2 regions of the Staphylococcus dromedarii genome follow, and region 2 is predicted to be linked to the other one. Evidence: predicted binding sites of a transcription regulator. Region 2 holds the regulator's gene; the other holds the start of a gene.

Region 1 (3,981 bases), 320 kb from region 2:
AAGCCATTTCAGAGTATCAACAACGCATTGCTGATACAGATGTTGAATCATTGAATATACAACTGATGACATATCACGACTTGTTACAATACGCTGTTCAGCAATATGGACAAGAAACGGTGGACCAACTCATTGATACACAGATTGCGACTGAAACAGAGCCACATTTACAATCAATTGCGATTGTAGATGCGATGATGAACTTATGTCGTGAGTTAGGACCAACTGTCGTGACGTTCTTTGCACCCCCTTATTATCCAGCGACAAACACATCGTATCATCCATTAACTGAAGCAATTAGCGAAACGATTGATACAACTTTACGCACACAGTTTGAACGTGCATCTAAACGCATCCACTACTTCAACGGAATTAGTGATTTAAGTTATGTCGCACCATCACCAAATGGGGCAGGATTTGAATCATATGAAGAGAATACACCGGTCTTCAATAAAACGTATTCTATTCCATTCCAGTCTATTGAAAAAATTCAAGCACCCTTGTTAAATTGTGGTCCTATTGGTAAAGACGCTCATAAAGTCACAGAACGCATTCATCAACAAAGTGCATTTGAAGAATTGCCGATTGTTTTATCAACAATTATTCAAAAACACTTTTTAAATTCATAAATTGAAAAAAGCACCGTATTTAACAAAATCTGTTAAATACGGTGCTTCTTAATTATTATTGAACACCTGCTGTTTTTTCGCGTTTAGATAAGTTGAACATTGTTAATAATGCTACAACACCGAAAATAGCAAGTAAGATAAATGCTAAGTTGCTGCTGCCTGTCATTGATGATACTGCTGAAATAACAAGTGGTGGGAAGAATCCGCCAAGACCACCCATCATTGACACGATACCATTTGCAACACCTGCTTCTTTTGAGAAGTAGTGTGGTACAAGTTTGAAGATAAGACCATTACCGATACCGGCACAAACACTGACTGTTAAACATCCAACTGTGAATAAGAAGATACCATCTGATAAACCAATGATTAAGGCGCCCACAATCATGATTGTGAAGAATGCTTTTAACATTGTAACCGCATCAAATTTATCTCCTAACATACCACCGATTGGACGAAGTAATGTTGCGATAGCGATGAATACACCTGTACGAATACCTGCGTCTACTTTGTCTACACCGAAATGTTCTACTAAGAAGTTCGGTAAGAAAAGACCGAATGCTACGAATGCACCGAATGTGATGAAGTACCAGAAGCTTAAATAGTACAATTTGTAGTTTTTCAATAAAATACGTGATTGTTCTACTAAAGGTACTTTTACTTTAGGCTCATTTCCGTCACCTAAGAAGAACATAATCAATGCAAATACAACCATCACTGCTAAATAGCTCATTACTGTGTTTTGCCAACCGATAATACCTGCAATTGGTGGTGCTAAGAATGCTGACACCGCTGTACCTAAGTTACCCATACCGTAAATACCATTTGCAAGACCGACTTTGTCTTTAGCGAAGTATTTAGGAATTGATGTAACACCTACTGAGAAGATCGCGCCCCCTACACCTAGGAAGAAACCAGCAAACATTAAGTTACCTGGCGTTGACGCTTGGCTTAATAAGAAAATTGGGACTAATAATACAACGAAACTTGTAAAGAATACCCATTTGGCACCCACGATATTTGTTAAATAACCGAATGGTACACGTAATACAGAACCTAAAATAACAGGGATGGCTAAGATAATTGATAATTGACCACTTGTTATTTCAATGTCCTGGGAAATAAATGGCATTAATGGCGCAATGATTGTCCATGCCATGAACCCAGCAACTAAGCTGAGCGTTTGAAGCCCTAACTGCAAACCAGCTTTTGACTTATCCATAATTGACTCACCTTTTTCTTTAATATATCTCTTGTATCAAAAAGAGTTTTGCTGCTTTTTGCTTTAGATACGCTTGTTCACTCTCAGTGTACCGTTATTGTGAAATGTATAACATAAGGACTTCCCCTATACTCTTAACGGGGTATCCCCTAACACAAAAATGACACAAATAAAAAAGCAATCTCGTTTGTGTAACCACAGACAAAATTGCTTTATATGACGCTTAAAAATCAAGCAGTTTCTTCTTCAATGCATATTCAACAAGTTCTGGTTTCGATTTTAAATCGAGTTTATCCATAATACGTGTCTTATGCGCTTCTACCGTTTTAACAGATACAAAAAGTTTTTCAGCAATATCCTTATTACCATACCCTTTCGCAATCAATGGTAAAATTTCAAGTTCTCGCTTAGAAAGTATCTTAAATGGATCATTGGAGTAAGCATCATCATTTGAAGACTGTACAAACTCTTTCACCAATGATGTTGTCATTTTAGGATCAATATAAGTTTGACCTTTATATACAGTTCTAATTGCTAATAAAAGTTGCTCATCTGGTGCATTTTTTAAAATATAACCACTCGCACCATTTCTTAAGACATGAAATAGATATTCTTCATCATCAAACATCGTGAGAATTAATATCTTTGTATTTGGAAAACTATCGAGTATCTTACTTGTTGCAATCAATCCAGACTCACCCGGTGGCATGCTCAAATCCATGATAAGTACGTCTGGCTCATGTTCCATGACTTTTTGGTACGCTTCAACCCCATCTGCAGCAGTTCCGACAACTTCCATATCTTCTTGGAAATTTAAAATCATCGAAAAGCCTGTACGTACTACCGCGTGATCATCTGCAATTACGATTTTCATGCTTGTTCCCCTCACTTTTGGTTAATTGGTACATCAAGTGACACAATCGTACCTTTACCTTTTTGTGTTTCAATATCTAGGTGCCCATTAACCAGTTCAGCACGTTCATTCATGCCATACAATCCAAGTCCTGAACCTTTTGGCGAATCACTTGGTTCAAAACCTTGTCCTTGATCGGATACTTCTGCGTATAACGTGTCTTCGGTTCTTCTAACGAATACATCCACTGAATCCACACCAGCATATTTCATGGCATTAAATACAGCTTCTTGTACGACACGATACACGACTGTTTCTATTTCACTATCAAAACGTTGTGGCATCATATCAAATTGATAGTTCACAACCAATCCATAGTTTAATTCAAGCTGTTTAAAATAAGACTTGAATGCCGCATCCAATCCAAGATCGTCTAATGAAGAGGGTCTGAGCTCTAAAGATAAGTTACGAATATCATCAATCAGCTTAGTCATTAAGCCCTCGATGTTTTTCGCACCATCGAGTAAAGAACCCATTTCTTGTTGATACTTCAAAAGACGCAACTCGACACTCACGTTGATGAGCTCTTGCACGACACCGTCATGCAATTCACGTGAGATACGTTTGCGTTCATTCTCTTGTGCTGCGATTGTCTTTTGAATCATGTTACGTTGGTATAATTTTTCTTGTCGTTGAATCTGTGGCGTCACATTTTGTAATGTGAAGGCTTTAATATCATTCTCTTCATCAATGGTTTGATACGTTGCAGTGAACGGCTCTACCTTGTTGTCAGTCGTCTTCATAAACACTTGGAAAGCTGTGTTCCCTAAGTCTTCAGATTTAAGGAAACAGTTATAACATGTCCGTAATGCATGTTCATTCGTATATCCTTCACAACGACCACAAATCGTATTAGATACCCCACTTAAGTCATTCTCTGGTGATATCACACGTTCAGCCGCTTCATTCATATAGATTACTTTTCCCTCACCATCTATAAAAATGATCATTTCTGATGTTTGATGATAATAAGCGCTTAAAAAAGATGAAAGTTCTTTTGTATTGTTTTGTTGTTTTATCATGATCGCACCACTCTATCCTCGCTTGTTAAGCCACCAATCCCGTTAATCTCTGAGACATTTCTCACGACTTTTGGGAGTGGAACATTATCACGTTGACCAAATAACAACACCCCTTTGACACGATGATTGTGCCAAAGCGGTATTGCAATCATTGAAGTGAGTTGTTCGCTTATCAAGATAGGATAATTGAACAGT
Region 2 (3,981 bases):
CACCTAAAGAAACATCATAAATTTGTGTCACGATTTTATCTAAGAAGTAACGGTCATGCGAAATGATCACAATAGCACCTTTGAAAAACTTTAAATAGTCTTCCAACCATGCAGTCGTCTCCATATCCAGATGGTTTGTCGGCTCATCAAGTAACAATAAATCAGGCTCACGTAACAACATTTGTGCCAGTGACAGACGTGTTTTTTGCCCACCACTAAAGTCATTAACAGGGCGATTATAATCTGATTCTGTAAAATGCAGGCCGTTCAGCACCGTTTTTATTTTACGCTCATAGTCATAGCCGCCTAGTTTTTCAAATTCATTCGAAATGGTTTCGTAACGATTCATATGTTCTTGATAAGCATCCGTATCATAGCGATCCGCGTGTTGTGCAAGCCAATCTGTCTCTACTTGCATCTTCTCACCCAATTGTTTGAGATGCTCAAATGGTTGTAACATCTCATCAAACACTGTGTTTTGTGTATTGAGTGTCATTTGTTGAGTGAGATAACCCATTTTTAAGTTTTTAATTTTTGAAATGTGGCCACTTTCATATGATTCCACACCAGCAATGATTTTCATTAATGTTGACTTACCAGCACCATTACGGCCGACAATGCCAATGCGTTCACCTGTTTTGACTTCAAAGTTTACATCGTCAAAAATGGTCTCACCATCAAAGGACTTCGAAATTTGACTGAGTTGCATTAATATCATGTGAGGATGCTCCTTTCATTAACATATATTGTACAATAAATTATTTGCCTATCAAAATGTAAATGTTTCTTTCTGAGACAAAGTCAGTTATAATAATACTGTTATACTGTGAAATGTATCACATGTGTTTTTAGAAATATTTTTGGAGGACTGTGTAATGGCTAAAGAAACGGTGAAAATTCCAAGAGCAACCTTGAAACGCTTACCTTTATATTATCGTTTTGTAAACACGTTAAAAGCTAAAGGTGAAAATCGTGTGAATTCAAAAGCAATCAGTGAAGGATTGAATATTGATTCAGCTACGATTAGACGTGACTTTTCGTATTTTGGTGAACTCGGCAAAAAGGGATATGGCTATAACATTGACAACCTTCTAGACTTCTTCAAATCAGAATTAAGTGATGCAGAAGAGATCCACATTGGCATTGTAGGTGTCGGTAACCTCGGACATGCATTGATCACTTATAACTTTTCCATCCATGATGATATGACAATTACAGAAGCATTTGATATACGTCCAGAAGTAATCGGTGAAACGGTTGGTAACGTCGTTGTTAAACCAATGTCAGACATGACAGATATTATTAAGAAAGAAAAGCTTGAAGTCGTAATTATCGCCACACCAGAATCAGCTGCACAAGCAGTCACAGACCAACTTGTCGAAGCTGGTATCAAAGGGATTCTTAACTTTACACCAAAACGTGTACAAGTACCAAAGAGTGTTCAAGTACATCAAATTGACTTAGGCGTAGAGCTTCAATCGTTATTATTCTTTATGAAAAATTACAATTCAACAATTAAGGCATAATGCATTCTAAGGCATAATGCATTCAACATAGATCATTGAATATGTAAGAAAATAGCCATCAAAATTCAGAAACTTGAATTTTGAGGTTTTTTTTATGCTTTTTTAAGGATGAGATTATGAAAGGAGTGGTTAGAATTCCAGTAAAATCAGAGCAGGAAATAAAAAGAATTCCTAAATGGTGTAGTAGTTGATTGATATGTGTCTACATCTACTACATATCTAATTACTTTTACAGGGACACGACGAAAACTTTATGTTCCCAGTTCTGTTGAGAATTCTACTTCTTGAACACTGAAATTGTACAGATTGATCATGCCTTTTGTTATTTCCATCGATATGTAATAGAAAAATGTACAATTTTACACAATCTCTTGCATTTTCATATTATATTCTTTACAATTCTTATATTATTAATCGGAAATAGGAGGTTGACGGAATGCTTTGGACTATTATTAGTGGTTTAATAGTTGGATCATTATTAGGGTTTGTGATGCAGCGTACACGTTTTTGCTTAACAGGTGGATTCCGTGACATGTATGTACAAAAAATAATAAAATGTTTTATGCCTTACTCATTGCAATATCAATTCAAGCAGTCGGCATTTTTGCATTACAATCAGCAGGTTTGATTACAATTGATAATGGATCATTCCCAATTGTAGGAACAATCGTTGGGTCATTTATCTTTGGGATTGGTATTATTTTAGCTGGTGGTTGTGCAACGGGTACTTATTATCGTGCTGGTGAAGGTCTAATCGGTAGCTGGATCGCATTAGGTTTCTATGCCTTATTTGCAGCGATTACCAAATTTGGTGTTTTAGCACCGTTGAATGACAGTTTACAAAGTACAACAGTAGCAAATGCAGATATGTCTACTTCTACAGGTATCCCTTATTGGGTATGGTTAGTACTTCTTGTTGCAATCACAGTATTTGTAGTGGTTAAAACATTGCGTAAACCAAAACCTACAATTGCTGTACCAAAATTAAAACAACGTTATACTGGTGTACGTCATTTATTATTTGAACGTCGTTATCATCCATTTGTTGCGGCGATTGCAATAGGTCTTATCGCGATGATTGCTTGGCCAATGAGTGGTTCAACAGGTCGTGATGGTGGACTTGGTATTACAACACCATCTGCACACATCGTTCAATTTTTAACAACAGGGAATGTATCAGTATTAGACTGGGGCGTTTTCCTTGTACTTGGTATTTTAGTTGGTTCATATATTGCAGCGAAAGGTTCACGTGAATTTAAATGGCGTTTACCGGACATTAAAACAATTCGTAACAGTGCCATCGGTGGTACATTTATGGGATTTGGTGCAGCCGTTGCAGGCGGATGTTCAATCGGGAATGGTCTTGTTGCTACAGCAGCATTATCTTGGCAAGGCTGGATCGGATTAGCATCTATGATTTTAGGAACATGGTTTATGAGTTACTTCTTATTTGTCAAACCATTACGTGCAGCACGTCAACAAACACAAAGTGTAAAAGCACAGTCAGTCAATGCATAATATAGAGTTAAAGGAGATATAAACTTGGTCTATGAATTAGGTACAGTTGGAATGGTATGTCCGTTCCCATTAATCGAAGCACAAAAGAAAATGGAAGAACTTGCTGTTGGTGATGAGTTGAAAATTGATTTTGACTGCACACAAGCAACAGAATCAATTCCGAACTGGGCAGCAGAACAAAACTATCCAATCACAAATTATGAGCAACTTGGTGATGCGTCTTGGACAATCACTGTTCAAAAAGCTTAATGATTTAATAAAATGATAAGAGGCTCTTGCATGATATCACACATGTACGAGCCTCTTTTTTGCGTTTAAAATGCCGCTATTAATATGATGATTTATGAATTGTGAAAACTTGTCACAACTTAGAAAAGTTCGCTTGAAAGAACCACAAGATTTAGCGAATTTTTAGGTAGGTTTATGTTAGAATAACAATTGACATAGTGAGGTGAAAGAGATGAACATTCGAGATATTGCGGAACTAGCTGGTGTCTCAAAAAGCACGGTTTCACGCTATTTGAATAAGGGGCCTATTAGCCCAAAGACACAGCGAAAAATTCAAGAAGTGATAGACGCTCATGAATATGCGCCAAACCAATTTGCGCAAAGTTTAAGGGCACAAAAAACTAAAATGATCGGTGTAATTATTCCGCGTATGAATTCTTATGCGGTGGCGAGTACGGTACAAGGGATCAAAAAAACATGTGAATCACAAAAGTATCAAATGCTTTTGTCTTTAACTGAGCGTGACGTTGATCAAGAGCTTGAGGCATTGCGGTCATTTCAACGCAGTAAAGTCGACGGCGTGCTCTTTATGGCAACTGCGATTACAGAGGCGCACATGGAAGTGATTCAATCGATGCCGATGCCGGTTATTTTGATAGGTCAGAATCATGCGACTTTGAGTGCGATTTATCATAACGATCTACAAGCA

Evidence for each region. The regulator Rex, encoded in region 2, represses fermentation and respiration genes when NADH is low (regulators of the CRP and FNR family bind a similar motif). The targets are predictions, from matches to a motif close to TTGTGAAATATTTCACAA.
Region 1: a site for Rex is predicted at 1,949-1,966, ahead of MUA88_RS09790 (nitrate/nitrite transporter). Genes of this name have one in related genera too.

What each region holds. Positions count from the first base shown of each region.
Region 1 is NZ_CP094718.1:1,949,416-1,953,396, forward strand. Features, by position in the region: gene MUA88_RS09785 (M20/M25/M40 family metallo-hydrolase) at 1-629, shown strand, start outside; gene MUA88_RS09790 (nitrate/nitrite transporter) at 685-1,851, opposite strand; gene nreC (nitrate respiration regulation response regulator NreC) at 2,075-2,725, opposite strand; gene MUA88_RS09800 (sensor histidine kinase) at 2,737-3,786, opposite strand; gene nreA (nitrate respiration regulation accessory nitrate sensor NreA) at 3,783-3,981, opposite strand, start outside.
Region 2 is NZ_CP094718.1:1,630,327-1,634,307, reverse strand. Features, by position in the region: gene abc-f (ribosomal protection-like ABC-F family protein) at 1-718, opposite strand, end outside; gene MUA88_RS08115 (redox-sensing transcriptional repressor Rex) at 876-1,526, shown strand; partial or broken gene MUA88_RS08110 (YeeE/YedE family protein) at 1,963-3,044, shown strand; gene MUA88_RS08105 (sulfurtransferase TusA family protein) at 3,069-3,293, shown strand; gene MUA88_RS08100 (LacI family DNA-binding transcriptional regulator) at 3,505-3,981, shown strand, end outside.